4 regions of the Ancylobacter sp. IITR112 genome follow, and region 1 is predicted to be linked to each of the others. Evidence: riboswitches for the same ligand, from Rfam matches in the RefSeq annotation. Region 1 holds a riboswitch; each other region holds the start of a gene.
What was found. A riboswitch is a leader RNA that binds a small molecule or an ion and turns the genes downstream of it on or off. The one in region 1 is predicted to bind cobalamin.
Positions count from the first base shown of each region.

Region 1 (4,207 bases):
CGAACGCGGCCGGCGACCTTGCCGCTGCGCTCGCCATCGCGTCTGGCGCGGCCGGCAGGCGGCAGGCGGCAGGCGGCAGGCGGCAGGCGGCAGGCGGCGGTAGGCTGGGACATCCTGTCCACTGTCGGGCGCCGTGCCGCCCGGTACAGTGATGCGGGCTCAGGAACTCCGTCTGCATGGCACGGCCTTTCTCCCGCTTCCACCGTTCGATCGCCGGCAGGGCCGCACCTTACTCGGCCATCCGTGCCCGGGGGCTGTGGCTGCGTCTTCTCTGTGCCCTGCTGCTGGTACTGGCGCTTTCGGTGCCGCGCCCGCCAGTGGTCGCCGCCGCCGAGGCGGGAATCGACCTGTCCCAGTACACCCTGCCCGACGGGACGCTTCCCGACCTCTGCCTCAGCCCAACGGATGCGGACGGCGCGTCGCACGCACCCGCGCATCATCCCGGATGCGATGCTTGCCGCCTGCAGGGCGCCCCGGCGGTGCCCGGCCCGGCGGCGGAGCTCTTCGCCCGCGCCGAATACCGTAGGGTGATGCAGTCTCCGGTGCCGGAGGATTCCGAGGCTGGTCCGGTCCCGCTCTACCGCATCTCGTCACGGGCGCCGCCCGCACTCCGCCCCGCCCTCTTCGCGGCAGGCGGGCGCCTGCCTTGGCTGTGACGCTGCCGGAGCGGCCCGCCTGAGGGCGTCCGGCGCTTGCCGGATCATGCCCCATGTTTCTTACTTCCTCGCTCGCATCCCCGCCCTTTCCGGTGTGCGGGGCGGTTCCGCTCCCGGCGGCCGTCCGGGTCGCGCCGCCCGGCCGCCCGCGCCGCGCTTTCCCGCCGCTCAGAGTGGCGCCGGGAGTGACGGCGGTGCTGCCTGACACGGGGCCCGGCGCGGCGCCGCTCGCCCGTGTGCTGTTGGGCTGTGTGGCCCTTACCCGCCATCTCGATGCCGAGCGCCGGCAGATTCTCGATATTGTCGGGCCGGGCGGGCTGCTCGACCTCGCCGTGCTCGCCCGGCTGGGCGCCGCGGCGGTGGCGCTGACGCCGACGCAGCTTGAGCCGGTGGACTTGGCTCCCGAGGCCCGCCACGCCCTGATGGCGGCCAATCAGGAGATGCTGCTGCTGCGGGCGCTCGGCCACGTCGCCCGGCTCGGCCGGCAGAGCGCGGGCGAGCGTGTGGCGGGCGCGCTGCTCGATCTCTCGGCCCAGTTCGCCGAGGCGGGCGCGACGGTGGCCGGCGCTGGCTTTCCGCTGCATCTGAGCCGCGCGGATCTCGCCGACTGGCTCGGCCTGACGCTGGAGACGGTGAGCCGCTGCATGAGCCGCCTGCGCGAAGAGGGGCTGATCGCCTTCGGCCGGGAGGGTCGGCTGATGCTGACGGATGCCGACGGCCTCGCGCGTATCGCGGCGGGTGAGCGCAAGGTCGAGGCGCTGTATGCCGCCAAGGGTGCGAAGGGTGCGAAGGGCGCGAGAAGCGCCAACGGTGCGAAGCGTGCGAAGGATATGAAGCTGGCCCGCGCCGTGTCGTCCTCGCCGCCGGCCGCGGGCGGAGCCGCTTGCGCGCCGTGAATGCAGGCTGTTCTATGCGCCTGTCGATGCACCCATCGATTCTGCATGGTGTCCGTGCGGCGACGCCGCATGGATGAAACGGGAACGGGGAAGGACGTGGAGCCGCGAGGTTCCGCGCCGAAGCCCCGACCGCCCCCGCGACTGTGAGCGGCGAGCGGCCTTCCATCGAGCCACTGGAACGCGCCTTCGGGCGGTCCGGGAAGGCGGAAGGCATGCCGTGACCCGCGAGTCAGGAGACCGGCCATGCGGATGAACCCCATGCGCGCCGTCGGGTGAGACGGCACAGGAGACCATCATGCATATCGAACCCGGCCTTGTGGCCGAAGGAAAGATCTGGCTCAGCTATGTCACGGCGGCCGGCGCGGGCGCCTATACGCTGAAGCTCGCCGCCGACGCGGTGGCCGAGCGCGGCGTCGTCTCGCTGGCGCTGCGCAGCCTCGCCACGACGGCGCTCGTCTTCGGTTTCTTCGAGATTCTGCCGCACCATCCGGTCGGCGTGTCGGAGGTGCATCTCATCCTCGGCTCGACGCTGTTCCTCATTTTCGGCGTCGCGCCGGCGGCGATCGGGCTGGCGGCGGGGCTCGCCATTCAGGGTCTGTTCTTCGCGCCCTTCGACCTGCCGCAATACGGCATGAACGTCACCACGCTGCTGGTCCCACTGTTCGCACTGGCCTCACTGTCCACCCGACTGATCTCACCGAACACGCCCTATGTGGAGCTGAAGTACCGGCAGGCGCTGGCGCTTTCCACCGCCTATCAGGCCGGAATCGTGGCCTGGGTGGCGTTCTGGGCCTTCTACGGCCACGGTTTCACTGTCGAAAACGCCTCGTCGATCCTCTCCTTCGGCGCGGCCTATATGCTTGTTATCATTGTCGAACCTCTGGTCGACCTTGCGGTGCTGGCCGCCGCCAAGGCGCTGAGCGGCTTGCGCGGCACGCCGCTGTTCGAGCGGCGCCTCTACGATGTGGCGTGAGCCGTGCCGGGCGCGCCGCGTCCGGTAGCGCCGAACGGCTGGATATCATCCGCGACCTCAACGGGCCTGACGCGCGGACCCTTGGACAAAATGTCCAAGGGTCTGTCGTAGGTTAGCTCTGTCAGAGCGTCCGGCGGCCTGCCATGATTCCCTAGGGGAATCGGTGAGATGGCTGGCACTTCACGACGCTTTGGGCTCGGCGTTGGCGCGATGGCGCTGGCGCTTGCCTATGTGCTTGTCGCGCAGATGGCGCTCTCCGGTGTTTTCGCCGGGCGCATATGGGCCAATCCGGCCGCCGCCGCGACCCTTGCCCTCTGCGTCGATGCCTCCGCACCGATCGGTCACGAAAACACGGGCCATCACCCGCCCCACTGTCCATTCTGCACAGCGCCGGATCGTTTCATAATACCCGAAGCGCCGGCGGATGCGGCGCCTGCCCATCTCGCTGTCGTGTCCCACTGGGCACCGGCAACCGTCTGCCCGTCGCTCGCCGCGCTCTTTCGTTGCGCCCATCCTCCGCGCGGACCACCTGGCGCACCCTTCCTCGTCTGATGCAGCCGCGCGGCCTCCCCGGGGCACGCCGATCTTCCCATGTGGCCGCCCGCCGCCGCGCCGATATGCGCGCCGGGCCGCAGACCGATGGAAATGCCATGCCTTCCTTTGCTCTCCTGCTCCGCACCGCTCGGGGCCGCCTTTCCTGCAGGCCGCGCTTATGCCGCTCGACGGCACTTGCCCTGCTGTGGTTACCCGGCGTCCTTGCCGACGCCAGCGCTCAAACCGGCCGGCCGGATGCCAGCGTTGTTGAACAACTGCCCACGGTCATGGTCGTTCGGCCCGCCGGCACGGCCGACTCGGAGGCGCCGCCGGACCTCACCTATGACGGCTTCGTCCCCGCCGACACCGGCACCATTTCGACCTTCCAAGCCAGCAACGCGACACTGTGGACCACCGATTCCGGTTCGCTGATCGACCGCGTGCCGGGGGGCGCATCCTGGGGCGCGGGCGGGGTGTCGAGCCTGCCGGCGGTCAACGGCATGAGCGCCGACCAGGTTCAGGTATCCATTGACGGCATGCTGTTCGGCCCGGCCTGCCCGAACATGATGAATCCGCCAATGTCCTATGTGAACCCGGCCATGATCTCCCAGGTGGCGGTCTATTCCGGCACCGCGCCCGTGAGCCTCGGCGGTGACTATACGGGTGCGCGCATCGACGTGACCGTCGCGCCTCCGGCCTTCACCGACAGCGAGGAAATTGTCTTCTCCGGCAGCGTGTCCGGCTATTACCGCAGCAACGGCAATGTCGTCGGGGTTGATGTTAAGCTCAATGCGGCCAATGAGGTTGGCAGCGTCAATTACACTGGCGGCTGGGTGCAGGCGGACGATTACACATCTGGCAACGGCACGACAATCAAGTCGACAATGTACGAAACTCAGAATCATGCCCTGAGTCTGTCGCGCAAGCTTGACGATGGCCTGGTAACCTTACAGGTCGGCGGCCAGTTCATTCCGTACCAAGGCTATGTCAACCAGTATATGGACATGGTCGACAATAAGAGCTTCTTCGTCAACGGCGCGCTCGAGAAGCAGTTCGACTGGGGTCAACTGGAGGCGAACGCCTTCTATAACCATGTGCGCCACACTATGGGGTTCATCGCGCCGGACAAGACCGGCGACATGCCGATG
Region 1 covers NZ_JBGCUS010000001.1:3,614,735-3,618,941, reverse strand. Annotated here, with positions in the region: gene AAC979_RS17210 (hypothetical protein) at 177-656, shown strand; gene AAC979_RS17205 (Crp/Fnr family transcriptional regulator) at 851-1,552, shown strand; cobalamin riboswitch at 1,582-1,813, shown strand; gene AAC979_RS17200 (energy-coupling factor ABC transporter permease) at 1,848-2,525, shown strand; gene AAC979_RS17195 (hypothetical protein) at 2,706-2,885, opposite strand; gene AAC979_RS17190 (TonB-dependent receptor) at 3,347-4,207, shown strand, end outside.

Region 2 (4,207 bases), 1.7 Mb from region 1:
TGAACACCGCGCCGATGACGAGGCAGGCCGGCAGCAGCCGGGCATGGCCGGGGCCGACGAGGAAGCGCGCGGCATGCGGAATGACCAGCCCGACAAAGCCGACCGTGCCGACGATCGCCACCATGGTGGCGGTGAGCAGCGCGGTGGTCGCCAGCAGCACCAGCCGCACCCGCGTCACATGGATGCCGAGCGAGGCCGCCGCATCGGCGCCGAAGGCGAAGGCATCCAGCGCCTTGGCGTGGACCATGCACACAAGGAAGCCGAGCAGCGCCACTGGTGCCGCCACCGCGAGGTCGGGCCAGCGCACGCCGCCGAAATTGCCCAGCAGCCAGAACATCACGCCGCGCGCCTGTTCAGCGCTCGCCATGGTGGTGACGATGGTGGCGGTGGCCGCGTTGAACAATTGCGAGCCGGCGACTCCGGCGAGAATCACCCGGTCGCTGGCCCCGCCCGCCCCGGCGGCGAGCAGGCCGACCAGCACCAGCGCCGCCACCGAGCCGAGAAATGCCCCGCCGGAAAGCCCCAGCGTCGCCCCGCCAAAGCCGAGGATCATCACCGCCACCGCGCCCGTCGAGGCGCCGGCGGAAACGCCGAGAATATACGGCTCCGCCAGCGGGTTGCGCAGCAGCGCCTGCAGGATGGCGCCGGAAAGCGCCAACGCGCCACCGCACAAGGCCGCCATCAGCGCCCGGCTCAGCCGGTACTCGAAGATCACCCCCTGCTGGATGGCGCTGACGGGATAACCAAGACCGAACAGCCCGTTGCCGAGCGCGCGGAAGGCGACGCCGAGCGGGATCGGCATCTCGCCCACCGTCACTGCCAGCGCGATGGCGACGACCAGCGCGGCGAGGGAAAGGCCGGCGAGGGCAAGCCGCGCCGGCCAGTTCGGCCCGATGGCGATGTGGCTCAATGGACCAGACCGAAGCCCTGCACCGCCGTGGCGATGGCCTCCAGCCCGTCCACCGTGTCCATGCCCGGCCGCGTGGCGGCGACATCGACGATGACGATGCGCCCGTTCTTCACGGCGGAGAGCTGGCTGGCCACCGGATCGGTCTTGAGGAAGGCGAGCTTGGCGTCGATGTCGTCGGCGGGAAAGCGGCGGCGGTCCATCTTCACCAGAACCAGCACGTCGGGATCGTTGGCGGCGATGGTCTCCCACCCCACCAGCGGCCATTCCTCCTGCGTGGTGATGATGTTGCGGATGCCGAGCTGTTCCATCACATAGGCCGGCACGCCGTTCTTGCCGGCGAGGAAGGCGTCGCCCTTGATCTCCTTGCTGGAGAACCACAGCGCCATCGACACGTCCTTGCCGTTCAGTGTCGCGACGGTGCGGGCGGCTTCCGCCTCGCGCGCCTTCAGGCGGGCGACCAGCGCCTCGGCGCGGTCCGACACGTCGAAGATGGCGCCATATTCAAGGATGTTCCGGTAGAGAAGTTCGGTCGAATACATCTGGGTACGCACCCCGTCGCCGGCGCCGCTATTATCCTTGCCGACGCAGTCGGTGGGCGAGACATAGACCGGCACCTTCACCGCGTCGAAGCGCTCGCGCTTGCCGACGATGCCATTGGGCCCGATGTGCCACTCATACATGGCGACGACGAGGTCCGGCTCCTGCCCGACCACCGCCTCGAAGCTCGGGTCATTGTCGGCGAGCCGCTTCACCCCGGCGTTCACCGTCTCGTAAGGCTTGGCCACGGGGCCGAACCACAGCGCGCTGGCGACCACCCGGTCGCCGAGGCCGAGCGCATAGAGGATTTCCGTCTGCGCCTGGCCGATGCTCACCACCCGCTTGGGCGCGTGGTCGATCACCACCTTGGAACCGCAATTCTCAAGGGTGAGCGGATAGGTCGTGCCGGCGAGGGCCTCGGTCAGGCCCGCGCTCGCGAGCAGGCCAAGCGCCACGGCGAGGCCTTGAGCCGAGCGACGGAGAAGATGAGAGGTCGTGTTGAGCATTGTCACCGCTTCCTGAACAGGAAGACGGGAAGCGTAAAGGAAACCACCCGGGTGGGAGCGAATCGCACTCCCGCGCGGCCGGCAACCTTCGGAGCACCCCGCCCGAAAGATTGTGTGCGATCAGGGCAGGTCTCCTGGCTCGCGGGTCGACGCTGGCTCCGCCCGGCCTTCCCGGCGCGCGGCCGAGGCCGGTGACGCCAGTGGACGATGGGCAGAGGGCTCGCCGCTTACAGTTGCGGGGGCAGCCTCGGCTTCGGCGCGGGGCGCCTCACCGAATTCCCTCTTAGCTTCGGGCAGGGCGCCCGAAGAACCGTGATCGGCGGCGACCGTAACGGCTGGGGCTGCCCCGTCAAGAGCGCCGACCGGCACCAGCCTTTCGCCTTGAATGATACATTGTATCGTTTAGCCGCACAAGAGTGAGGCGGTCGCTCCCCGCCTCTCGCAGGTCGCCCACGTGGTGGCGCAGGGGCGACCGGGCCGGCCGAAACTTGGCCGAGTGGCGATCTTGCCGGGCTCCGAGCGAAACATCATAGTCGATCGTGCAGATTCCCCCGTCGCCGGCAGCGACGGAGGGGAGCCTCCCTTCCAGTTCCAGACGGGCGCGGCGATGGCGCCTCCGTCCTCTCCCCCAGGGGCCCGCCCATGCCGCGCAAGCCGACGAACATCATCTATTCGTCCCAGGAGAAGCCGCCGGCCGGCACCGTGCTCATTCTCGGGGTCCAGCATGCGACGCTGGCCCTGCTGTTCATCGTCTACCCGCTTGTCGCGGCGGCGGAGGCCGGGCTGTCCTTCGACGACACCCAGCTCTTCATCACCAGTTGCATCATCTTCATGGGCATCGCGACGCTACTGGAATGCCTGCCGCGTTACGGCGCGGGCATGCTGCTGGTGCAGATTCCGAACATGGCGCACATGCCGCTGGCGGTGCAGTCGCTTGCCGCCGGCGGGCCGGCGCTTTATGCCGGCATGAGCCTCGTCGCCGCCGTGTCGCAACTGACGCTCTCCCGCTTCATGGGCGCGCTCCGGGCGGTGTTTCCGCCGGAGGTGTGCGGCGTCGCCGTGACCATGCTCGGCGTGGCGCTGGCTGATCCGGCGCTGCGGCGCGTCTTCGGCATTTCAGGCGAGATCACACCGGATCTCGACATGCGCTATGCCATTGTCAGCTCGGTGACGCTGGTCATCATCATCGGCCTCGCCATCTTCTCGCGCGGCATGCTGCGCCTGTTCGCCGTGGCGATCGGCGCGGCGGTGGGCTGGGGGCTGGCGGCCTATCTAGGCGTGGCGCCGGAGCCCAATGCCAGCTTCGCCACCCTGCCCTATATCGACCTGCCGCATCTCGGCCTGCCGGGCCTCAGCTTCTTTTCCTGGGCGCTCATTCCGGCGGCGGTCATCACCGGCGTGCTCTCGGCGGTGGACATGGTCGGCACCGTCGTGTCCATGCAGCGCATGGACGATGCCGACTGGCGCCGCGCCGATCTCGATCAGGCCGGCCGCGCCATTCAGGCGAACTGCATCGGCGATATCGGCACGGCGGTGACCGGCGGCTTCGCCAGCGCCTCCTCCTCGGCCGCCGTCGGCGTCGCCTTCGCCACCGGCACGACGGCGTGGCGGGTCGGCGCCGTCTCCGGCATCCTCATCATCCTTTCCGCCTTCTCGCCCCGCCTCATCGGCGTGCTGACCATCATCCCCTCCCCGGTCATCGGCGCCATTCTCATCTATGCCGCCGCCTTCCTCACCGTGGCGGGCATGGAACTGATCCTGTCGCGCCGGCTGAGCGACCGGCGCATCTTCACCGTGGGCCTCGCCATCCTCACCGGCCTCGCCGTGGCCATCCTTCCCGGCCTCGTCACCCTCACCCCGGAATGGGCGCAGCCCATCGTCGAATCGCCGCTTTCCATCGCCACCGCCGTCGCCATCGTGCTGAACCTGGTGTTCCGCATCGGCATCCGTCAGGAAGCCTCGCGCGAGGTGACGGCGGACGAGAACTCCTTCACCGTCGCCACCGAGTTCCTGGAGCATCAGGGCGATTTGTGGGGCGCGCGCCGCGATGTCATCGCCCTCGCGATCCCCGTCGTGGCGGAAGGTGTGGAAATGCTGCTCGACACCGGGGTCGCCCCCGGCAAGCTGGAGGTCCGGGCACATTTCGACGAGGAGAATTTCGATGTGGCCCTGCTTTATGACGGCGAGCCCATCACCATTCCCGACCACCGCCCCTCGCCGGAAGACCTGCTGGGCGACGCCCATGCGGTGGCCC
Region 2 covers NZ_JBGCUS010000001.1:1,954,440-1,958,646, forward strand. Annotated here, with positions in the region: gene AAC979_RS09500 (FecCD family ABC transporter permease) at 1-910, opposite strand, end outside; gene AAC979_RS09505 (ABC transporter substrate-binding protein) at 907-1,953, opposite strand; cobalamin riboswitch at 2,060-2,283, opposite strand; gene AAC979_RS09510 (uracil-xanthine permease family protein) at 2,596-4,207, shown strand, end outside.
Region 2: another riboswitch for cobalamin. It lies ahead of AAC979_RS09505 (ABC transporter substrate-binding protein); the one in region 1 lies ahead of AAC979_RS17200 (energy-coupling factor ABC transporter permease).

Region 3 (4,207 bases), 3.4 Mb from region 1:
GCCCTTCGAGCCGAGTTCGACCCAGAAAGCGATCCAGCTTCGGCGCTATCTCGCCGCGCTGGAGACGCAGGAAGCTGGCGCCATCCTCTTCCTCTGGGGCCAGAAGCAGGAGGTGACGCCGAGCTGGCACAGCCTGCTGCTGCCCGATGGCGTGTGGCTGGAGGCGGCGGAAGCCATGGCGCAGGCCTGGGGCGGGCAGCCGCCAGGCGGCAACCAGGCCCCGCGCATCGCCGCGCTGCGGGTGGCGGGAGAGCCGAGCGCGCCTTTTGCCGCGTGGCCGGCGAATGAGGAGGGCGCGTTCACGCTCGACGCTGTCGAGCCCGATGGCGACCTGATGGAGGTGCGCTGGTTCGTGATGGCCGAGAGCGAGGAACGCGGCATTGGCGGCGATCGCGAAGCGGTGCCGCCGCTTTTCCCCGAGGCGGTGCGCCAGAGCGGACCGACCGGCGCGCGCGTCGCCGGCCTCCGGCCGGGGCATTACCGCATCTTCGTCGAATTGCGCGACGGCAAGGGCGCCGGCGCCACCGCCAATATGCCGTTCGCGGTGCGCTAGCGCCACTCGCGGGTGTGCGGAGGCGGACGCGAACGGCGCGCCCGCCTGTGGATAGCGCGCTTGCGCGTCGCTGCCGCTTGCAATGCGCGCGCAAACGGGGTAGCAGACGGGCCCTCGCGGTTGGCCAACCACTCTGGTCCGCCCGCCGCGAACAGGCTTCCCCGCCGCAGGGCGGAAAGCCGGGCGCCCGTAGCTCAGCTGGATAGAGCACCAGACTACGAATCTGGGGGTCAGAGGTTCGAATCCTTTCGGGCGCGCCATTCCATCTCATTGAAAACGCTGAGATTTTAGAATCTGCCGGGTGCTGTCGACCGGCTTAATTTTTGAAGTTACGCCGGTTTTGGATGGGCGGACACTGCTTCGCGCCCAGTCGCATCTCGGCGTGTTTGCGGCGGACAACCCACTACGGAACTAAGGTTGACCAGTTCGCCCCTCACTGCGACGTCAGGATTATTGCGTTGACCTAGGGCACCGGAGCCCGGATGGCTGCGCTGTTCTCCACATCGATCGAGTTGCGCCACCTGGCCTGCTGCCGGCTTCATGAAACACCCACTCTCGGTGTCCACGAAACCGGCAGCAGGCCAGTCGCGCGAATTGCCGCTTTGACGCGCAGGATAAGGTGCCTGCTTGTCGGTCTTGGGATGGAGGGCAGACAGGCGGTTTAAGAGATGGAATCGTCCGCTTTGCGCCGCCATGTCGGTCATTGCCGTGGTGACGGGCCGTCCCCAGAAGCGGATATCAGCGAAGCACGCTAGTTCGGCACTTTTTACCGTCAGCGAGTGCGTCCGTGTCAGCGCCAGGAACGAAACTAAGGCGGTTGAGCGATAGCAGACATGGAGAGGATCAGTTGACCGACGTTATGTCGACATAAAGATGTCTTTATATCTTATTTGACAATCCCGAAGGCCCGGGTCATTGTCCTGCCGTCAAGGTTCTGCGGCGCCGCGTGCGTCGCAGCTAAGAGGGAAGCCGGTGAGTCTCTCGGGACAATGCCGGCGCTGCCCCCGCAACTGTAAGCGGCGAGCCTGTCGTCCATTCCGTGTCACTGGAGCGCAAGTTCCGGGAAGGCCGGGCGAGAGGCGGTGACCCGCGAGCCAGGAGACCTGCCCTGACAACATAATCGTCCCTGGGCGGGGTGTCCGGTGGTGCGTTCGCGCGTCCGCCGGTGTGTTGCGCCGGTGGTTGCGTCGTCGCGTCCGCTCGGCCTTTGCCCCCAATCCTGATTGGGGTTAGCCGAATGAACTTCCCTTATTCCGCCGGCACGGTGCCGGTTTCCACCCTCGGTACGCCGCGCATCGGTCCGCGCCGCGAACTCAAGGCCGCCCTTGAATCATACTGGTCCGGCAAGAGCGACGCGCCGGCACTGCTGGAGGCCGCCGCGCGCCTGCGCGCCGCCAATTGGGCGCGGCAGAAGGCGCTGGGCGTCACCAACATCCCCTCCAACGATTTCTCGCTCTACGACCATGTGCTCGACACGGCGGTGATGGTGGGAGCGATCCCGCCCGCCTATGGCTGGACCGGCGGTCCGGTGCCGCTCGACACCTATTTCGCCATGGCGCGCGGCAGCCAGAGCGGGGAGGCAGCGTGCGCGCATGGTCACGCGGACCAGCAGAGTCACGGCGTTCCGGCGCTGGAGATGACCAAATGGTTCGACACCAACTATCACTACATGGTGCCGGAATTTTCTCGCGGGCAGCGCTTCTCGCTCACCTCCGCCAAGCCGGTCGACGAGTATCGCGAAGCCAAGGCGCTGGGCTATGAGACACGGCCGGTGCTGCTGGGGCCCGTCAGCTTCCTCACGCTCGGCAAGGCGAAGGAAGACGGGCTTGAACCGCTCAGCCTGCTTGGCGAATTGCTGCCGGTCTATGTCGAGGTGCTGCGCCGGCTCTCCGCCTCGGGAGCGGACTGGGTGCAGATCGACGAGCCCTGCCTCGTCACAGATCTTGATGACGCCGCCCGCGCCGCGCTGCGCGAGGCCTATGGCTTCTTTGCCCATGCGCTGCCCCGGCTGAAGATCATGCTGACCCCCTATTTCGGCCGGCTCGGCGACAATCTCGACACAGCGCTTTCCCTGCCGGTCGCCGGGCTGCATCTCGATCTGGTGCGCGGCGCCGGGCAACTGCGCGAGGTGGCGGACAGGGCGCGCGCGGGCCTCGTGCTGTCGCTCGGTGTCATTGACGGGCGCAATGTCTGGCGCGCCAATCTTCCGAAGCTGCTCGACACGCTTGAACCCTTCGTGCGCAAGCGCGGCACCGATCATGTCGAGATCGCCCCGTCCTGCTCGCTGCTGCATGTGCCGATCGACCTCGAACAGGAAACCGGCCTCGATCCCGATGTGAAGAGCTGGCTCGCCTTCGCCGTGCAGAAGATGGACGAACTCGTCACGCTCGGCACCGCGCTCGCCGGCGGGCGCGAGGTGGTGCTCGGCAAGCTCGCCGCCTCGGCCAGGGCCGCCGAGGCCCGCGCAACATCCGCCAAGGTGCACGATGCCGCCGTCGCCGCGCGCCTGTCGGCTATCACGCCGGCGGATACGCGCCGCGCCAGCCCGTTCGCCCACCGCGCCGAACAGCAGCGTGCGCGCCTTGGTCTGCCGCTCTACCCGACCACCACCATCGGCTCCTTCCCGCAGACGCCGGAAGTGCGCAAGGCACGTGCCGCCCACGGCAAGGGTGAACTGACGGACATCGCCTACGAGGCGTTTCTGAAGGAGGAGACCGCCCGCACCATTCGCTGGCAGGAGGAGATCGGGCTCGATGTGCTCGTGCATGGCGAGTTCGAGCGCAACGACATGGTGCAGTATTTCGGCGAGCAGCTTTCCGGCTTCGCCTTCACCCGGCATGGCTGGGTACAGAGCTATGGCTCGCGCTATGTCCGCCCGCCGATCCTGTTCGGCGATGTCTCGCGGCCCGCGCCGATGACGGTCGACTGGTGGCGCTTTGCGCAAGGGTGCACCGATCGGCCGTTGAAGGGCATGCTGACCGGCCCGGTGACGATCCTCAACTGGTCTTTCGTCCGCGATGATGTGCCCCGAAGCTTGGCCTGCCGACAGATCGCGCTCGCCATACGCGACGAGGTGGTCGACCTGGAAGCCGCCGGCGCGGCGATGATCCAGATCGACGAGGCGGCGATCCGCGAGGGCCTGCCGCTGCGCCGCGCCGAGTGGGACGCCTATCTCGACTGGGCGGTGGAGAGCTTCCGCCTCTGTGCCTCCGGCGTGCGGGACGAGACGCAGATCCACACCCATATGTGCTATTCGGAGTTCAACGACATCATCGCCTCCATCGCAGCCATGGATGCCGATGTGATCTCCATCGAGACCTCACGCTCGAAGATGGAACTGCTCGACGCCTTCGTCGACTATCGCTACCCCAATGAGATCGGGCCGGGGGTCTACGACATCCACTCGCCGCGCGTGCCGCCGGTCGAGGAGATGGTCGAACTGCTGGTGAAGGCGAGGGAGCGCCTTGCCGCCGAGCAGATATGGGTCAATCCCGATTGCGGGCTCAAGACCCGCAAATGGGACGAGGTGCGCCCGGCGCTCATCAACATGGTGGCAGCGGCGCATCGCCTGCGCAGCGATCTCGCCCAGGCGGCCGAATGAGCGGGGCATACAGCCCGGAAGTGACGCGTCTCATCGACATCGTCTTCCCGGGC
Region 3 covers NZ_JBGCUS010000001.1:170,083-174,289, forward strand. Annotated here, with positions in the region: gene AAC979_RS00755 (glycosyl hydrolase) at 1-553, shown strand, start outside; tRNA gene AAC979_RS00760 (tRNA-Arg) at 737-813, shown strand; cobalamin riboswitch at 1,466-1,679, shown strand; gene metE (5-methyltetrahydropteroyltriglutamate--homocysteine S-methyltransferase) at 1,791-4,154, shown strand; gene AAC979_RS00770 (acyl-CoA thioesterase) at 4,151-4,207, shown strand, end outside.
Region 3: another riboswitch for cobalamin. It lies ahead of metE (5-methyltetrahydropteroyltriglutamate--homocysteine S-methyltransferase); the one in region 1 lies ahead of AAC979_RS17200 (energy-coupling factor ABC transporter permease).

Region 4 (4,207 bases), 3.4 Mb from region 1:
CAAGGGCGTCATCGACCGTCTGATCGCGCTTCAGGCGGCTGATCCCCGCTATGTCCTGCTGGCGGGAAACCACGACGTGGAATTCCTAGCCTTTCTCGATCAACCCCGCAGTGATGGCGTGTTCGTCAATAGTGGCGGCAACGCCACGGCGCGCTCCTATGGCGTGAAGCTCAATCGCTCGAAACTGAAGACGCAGGCCGATCTCGAGCAGGTGCATCGCAAGCTGCTGGCGGCGGTCCCCGCCGCGCATGTGCATTTCCTCAAAAATCTGCAATATGCGGTGTCGTTTGGGGACTATTTCTTCTGTCACGCCGGCGTCCGCCCCGGAGTATCGCTGGAGCGCCAGTCTCCCGATGATCTCATGTGGATGCGCGCGCCCTTCCTCGATTCGCTGATGCCGCTGGAAAAAGTGGTGGTCCACGGACACACGATCAGCGCCAAGCCGGAGGAGCGGATCAACCGTATCGGCATTGATACCGGCGCCTCTCGCACCGGCCGACTCACCGGGCTCGTCATCGATGGCGACCATAGGGCTTTTCTGTCGACCAAGCCGTAGACCCGGACGTGATCCGAGACCATTTTCTGGACCGCCGGAAGCTGGAGTTTCCGGCCTTCTTCACGGCGGTGGGCTGGGTGCGCCGCCGGGGTTCTGCAGCGAGATCGGGGGTTTGTGGCCGATGGCCCCGTGCGGCCGATCCTCGTTGTAATATCTGAGCCAAGCCTCCATCTTTTCGGCCGCGTCTGCAAGCGTCAGGAACCAGTGCGTGTTCAGGCACTCGCTGCGGAAGCGGCCGTTGAATGCCTCGATGAAGGCATTGTCGGTGGGCTTGCCGGGCCGGGAGAAATCCAGCGTGACCCCCTTCGCATAGGCCCACAGATCGAGGTCACGGGAGATGAACTCCGAGCCCTGGTCGACCCGGATCGTCCGTGGATAGCCCACCTTGGCGCAGACCTTTTCCAGGGTCGCGACCACGTGCTCGGCCCGATAGCTGAAACGCGGATCGACCACCGGTGAGAAGCGCGAGAAGGTGTCGACGACCGTCAGCACGCGGATCTTGCGGCCGGTGGCAAGCTGGTCGTGGACAAAGTCCATCGCCCAGACATCGTTCGGCCGGGTGGCAGGCGCCCGATCCTCCCGCAACTTTGCCTTCACCCGACGCTTAGGCGTCTTGTTCCGCAACTGAAAGCCCAAGTCTTTGTAAAGACGATAGATCCGCTTCGGATTGACCACCCGGCCCTCCCGCCGCAGGAGCACATGCACCCGGCGATAGCCATAACGCACGCGCGTCTCGCAGATCTCCTTGATCCGCTGGCTCAGTTCAGCCTGCGTGCCCCGCTTCGACTTGTAGGCATAGAGCGCACGATCAACCGCCAGCGTGGCACAGGCACGCCTGGCCGACACCTTCCAGTCTTCCCGCAGCCTGTCCACAAGCGCGCGCTTGCACGCAGGCCTCAGAGCTTTTTTGACAGCACGTCCTGCAACATGGCCTTGTCGAGCGACAGGTCGGCGACGATCCGCTTCAGCTTGGCGTTCTCGTCCTCAAGCTGGCGCAGACGCCGCATCTCCGAAGGCATCAGCCCCGCATATTTCTTGCGCCAGTTGTAGAACGTCGCGTCCGATATCCCGGCCTTCCGGCACACCTCAGCCACAGGTGTCCCGTCCTCCGCCTGCTTCAGCACGAACGCGATCTGCGGTTCGGCACTGGCGATCGAATGGTTGCCGGTGCTGCTGACCCACATAGATTTCTAGGAGAGCCGCCTAAGGTGGCACGACGACCTATTGGCTTCCGCCCGCCGACCTCGCATTCCCTTGGATCGCATTGCCCACATCTTGACATGGTCCTTGCCGGTAGCCACAACATATGGATGCCGTGGTCTTTCGAATCGCAAGATTCGAGAGCTAAGAGGGAAGCCGGTCCAAAGCCGGCGCTGCCCCCGCAACTGTAAGCGGCGAGCCTGTCGTCCATTCCGCGTCACTGGGGCATATGCCTCGGGAAGGCCGGGCGAGAGGCGGTGACCCGCGAGCCAGGAGACCTGCCGTGGCAACATAATCGTCCCTGGGCGGGGTGTCCCGGTGGTGCGTTCGCGCGTCCGCCGGTGCCCCATGCCGTCGGTGGCGCCGATGCGTCGCTCGGCCTTTGCCCCCAATGCTGATTGGGGTTAGCCGATGTCTCTCCTTCACGATGCCGAACCTCTCGCGGCGCAACTCGCTGGGCCGCCCGTGTCTTCCTCCGCTGCCGGCGCGCGCGAGGCCAGCACGCCGGGTTACCAGCTCATCCGCCGCAATGGCGCGGTAACGCCCTTCAACGCCTCCAAGATCGCCGTAGCGCTGACCAAGGCCTTCCTCGCCGTCGAGGGCTCCTCCGCCGCCGCCTCGCGCCGCGTGCATGACATCGTGGCCGATCTGACCGAGCAGATCGTCGCCGGTCTCACCCGCCGCGCCGATGCCGGCCGCACCTTCCACATCGAAGACGTGCAGGACCAGGTGGAACTCGCCCTCATGCGCGGCGAACACCACAAGGTCGCCCGCGCCTATGTGCTGTACCGCGCGGATCGCGCCCGTGAGCGGGCGGCCGCCAAGCCGATAGCGGCGACCGCCTCCGCCCTGCGGATGAAGGGTTCCGACGGCACGCTTGTGCCGCTCGACGAGGCGCGGCTCGCCGCCGTGATCGGCGAGGCCACGGCCGGCCTCGCCGATGTCTCAGGCGATGCCATCCTCGCCGAGACCCGGCGCAATCTCTATGACGGCCTCAGCGTCGACGAACTGGCGCTGGCGCCCATCCTCGCCGCCCGCACGCTGATCGAGCGCGAGCCGAACTACGCCAAAGTCTCGGCGCGGCTGTTGCTGGACAAGATGCGCCGCGAGGCGCTGAGCTTTCTCGCCGGCCGTCCCGATCAGGCGACGCAGGCGGAGATGGCGCGGCGCTACCCCGACTATTTCCGCGCCTATCTCCAGCGTGGCATCGAGGAAGAGCTGATCGACCCGGAGCTGGGCCGCTTCGATCTCGCCCGTATCGTCGGCGCGCTGCTGCCCGAGCGCGACCTGCAATTCGACTATCTCGGCCTGCAGACGCTCTATGACCGCTATTTCCTGCACGCGCGCGGCACCCGCTTCGAGCTACCGCAGGCGTTCTTCATGCGGGTGGCCATGGGTCTCGCCTTGCGCGAGGTCGACCGCGAGGGGCAGGCGATCGAGTTCTACCGGCTGCTTTCGTCCTTCGACTTCATGGCCTCGACGCCGACCCTGTTCAATGCCGGCACGCTGCGCCCGCAACTCTCCTCCTGCTTCCTCACCACGGTGGCGGACGATCTCGACGGCATCTTCAAGGCGATCAGGGACAACGCGCTGCTCGCCAAATATTCCGGTGGCCTCGGCAATGACTGGACGCCCGTGCGGGGGCTGGGCGCCCATATCAAGGGCACCAATGGCGAGAGCCAGGGCGTGGTGCCGTTTCTGAAAGTCGCCAACGACACCGCCATCGCTGTCAATCAGGGCGGCAAGCGCAAGGGCGCTGTCTGCGCCTATCTCGAGACCTGGCACATCGACATCGAGGAATTCCTCGACCTGCGCAAGAACACCGGCGACGACCGCCGGCGCACCCATGACATGAACACCGCCAACTGGGTGCCGGACTTGTTTCTGCAGCGCATCGAGGCCGACGGCCCGTGGACGCTGTTCTCTCCCGACGAGACACCCGACCTGCATGACCTATATGGGCCGGCCTTCAAGACGACGTATGAGGCCTATGAGGCGAAGGCCGCGCGTGGGGAGATGAAGGTCTCGAAACAGGTACGCGCGCTCGACCTGTGGCGGCGCATGCTGACGATGCTGTTCGAGACCGGCCATCCCTGGGTGACGTTCAAGGACCCGTGCAATCTGCGTTCGCCGCAGCAGCATATCGGCGTGGTGCACTCCTCGAATCTGTGCACCGAGATCACGCTCAACACACGCGCCGACGAGGTGGCGGTGTGCAATCTCGGCTCGGTGAATCTGCTTGCCCATGTCACGCCGGACGGGCTCGACCGGGCGCGGCTGGCGCGCACCGTCACGACGGCGATGCGCATGCTCGACAATGTCATCGACATCAATTTCTACACCATCCCGGAGGCGCGCCGCTCCAATCTGCGCCACCGGCCCGTCGGCCTCGGCATTATGGGCTTTCAGGACGCGCTACAGGCGCTGCGCATTCCCTATGGCTCAGAGGCG
Region 4 covers NZ_JBGCUS010000001.1:179,060-183,266, reverse strand. Annotated here, with positions in the region: gene AAC979_RS00795 (metallophosphoesterase family protein) at 1-556, shown strand, start outside; one part of gene AAC979_RS00790 (IS3 family transposase) at 617-1,467, opposite strand; one part of gene AAC979_RS00790 (IS3 family transposase) at 1,467-1,740, opposite strand; cobalamin riboswitch at 1,856-2,057, shown strand; gene AAC979_RS00785 (ribonucleoside-diphosphate reductase subunit alpha) at 2,168-4,207, shown strand, end outside.
Region 4: another riboswitch for cobalamin. It lies ahead of AAC979_RS00785 (ribonucleoside-diphosphate reductase subunit alpha); the one in region 1 lies ahead of AAC979_RS17200 (energy-coupling factor ABC transporter permease).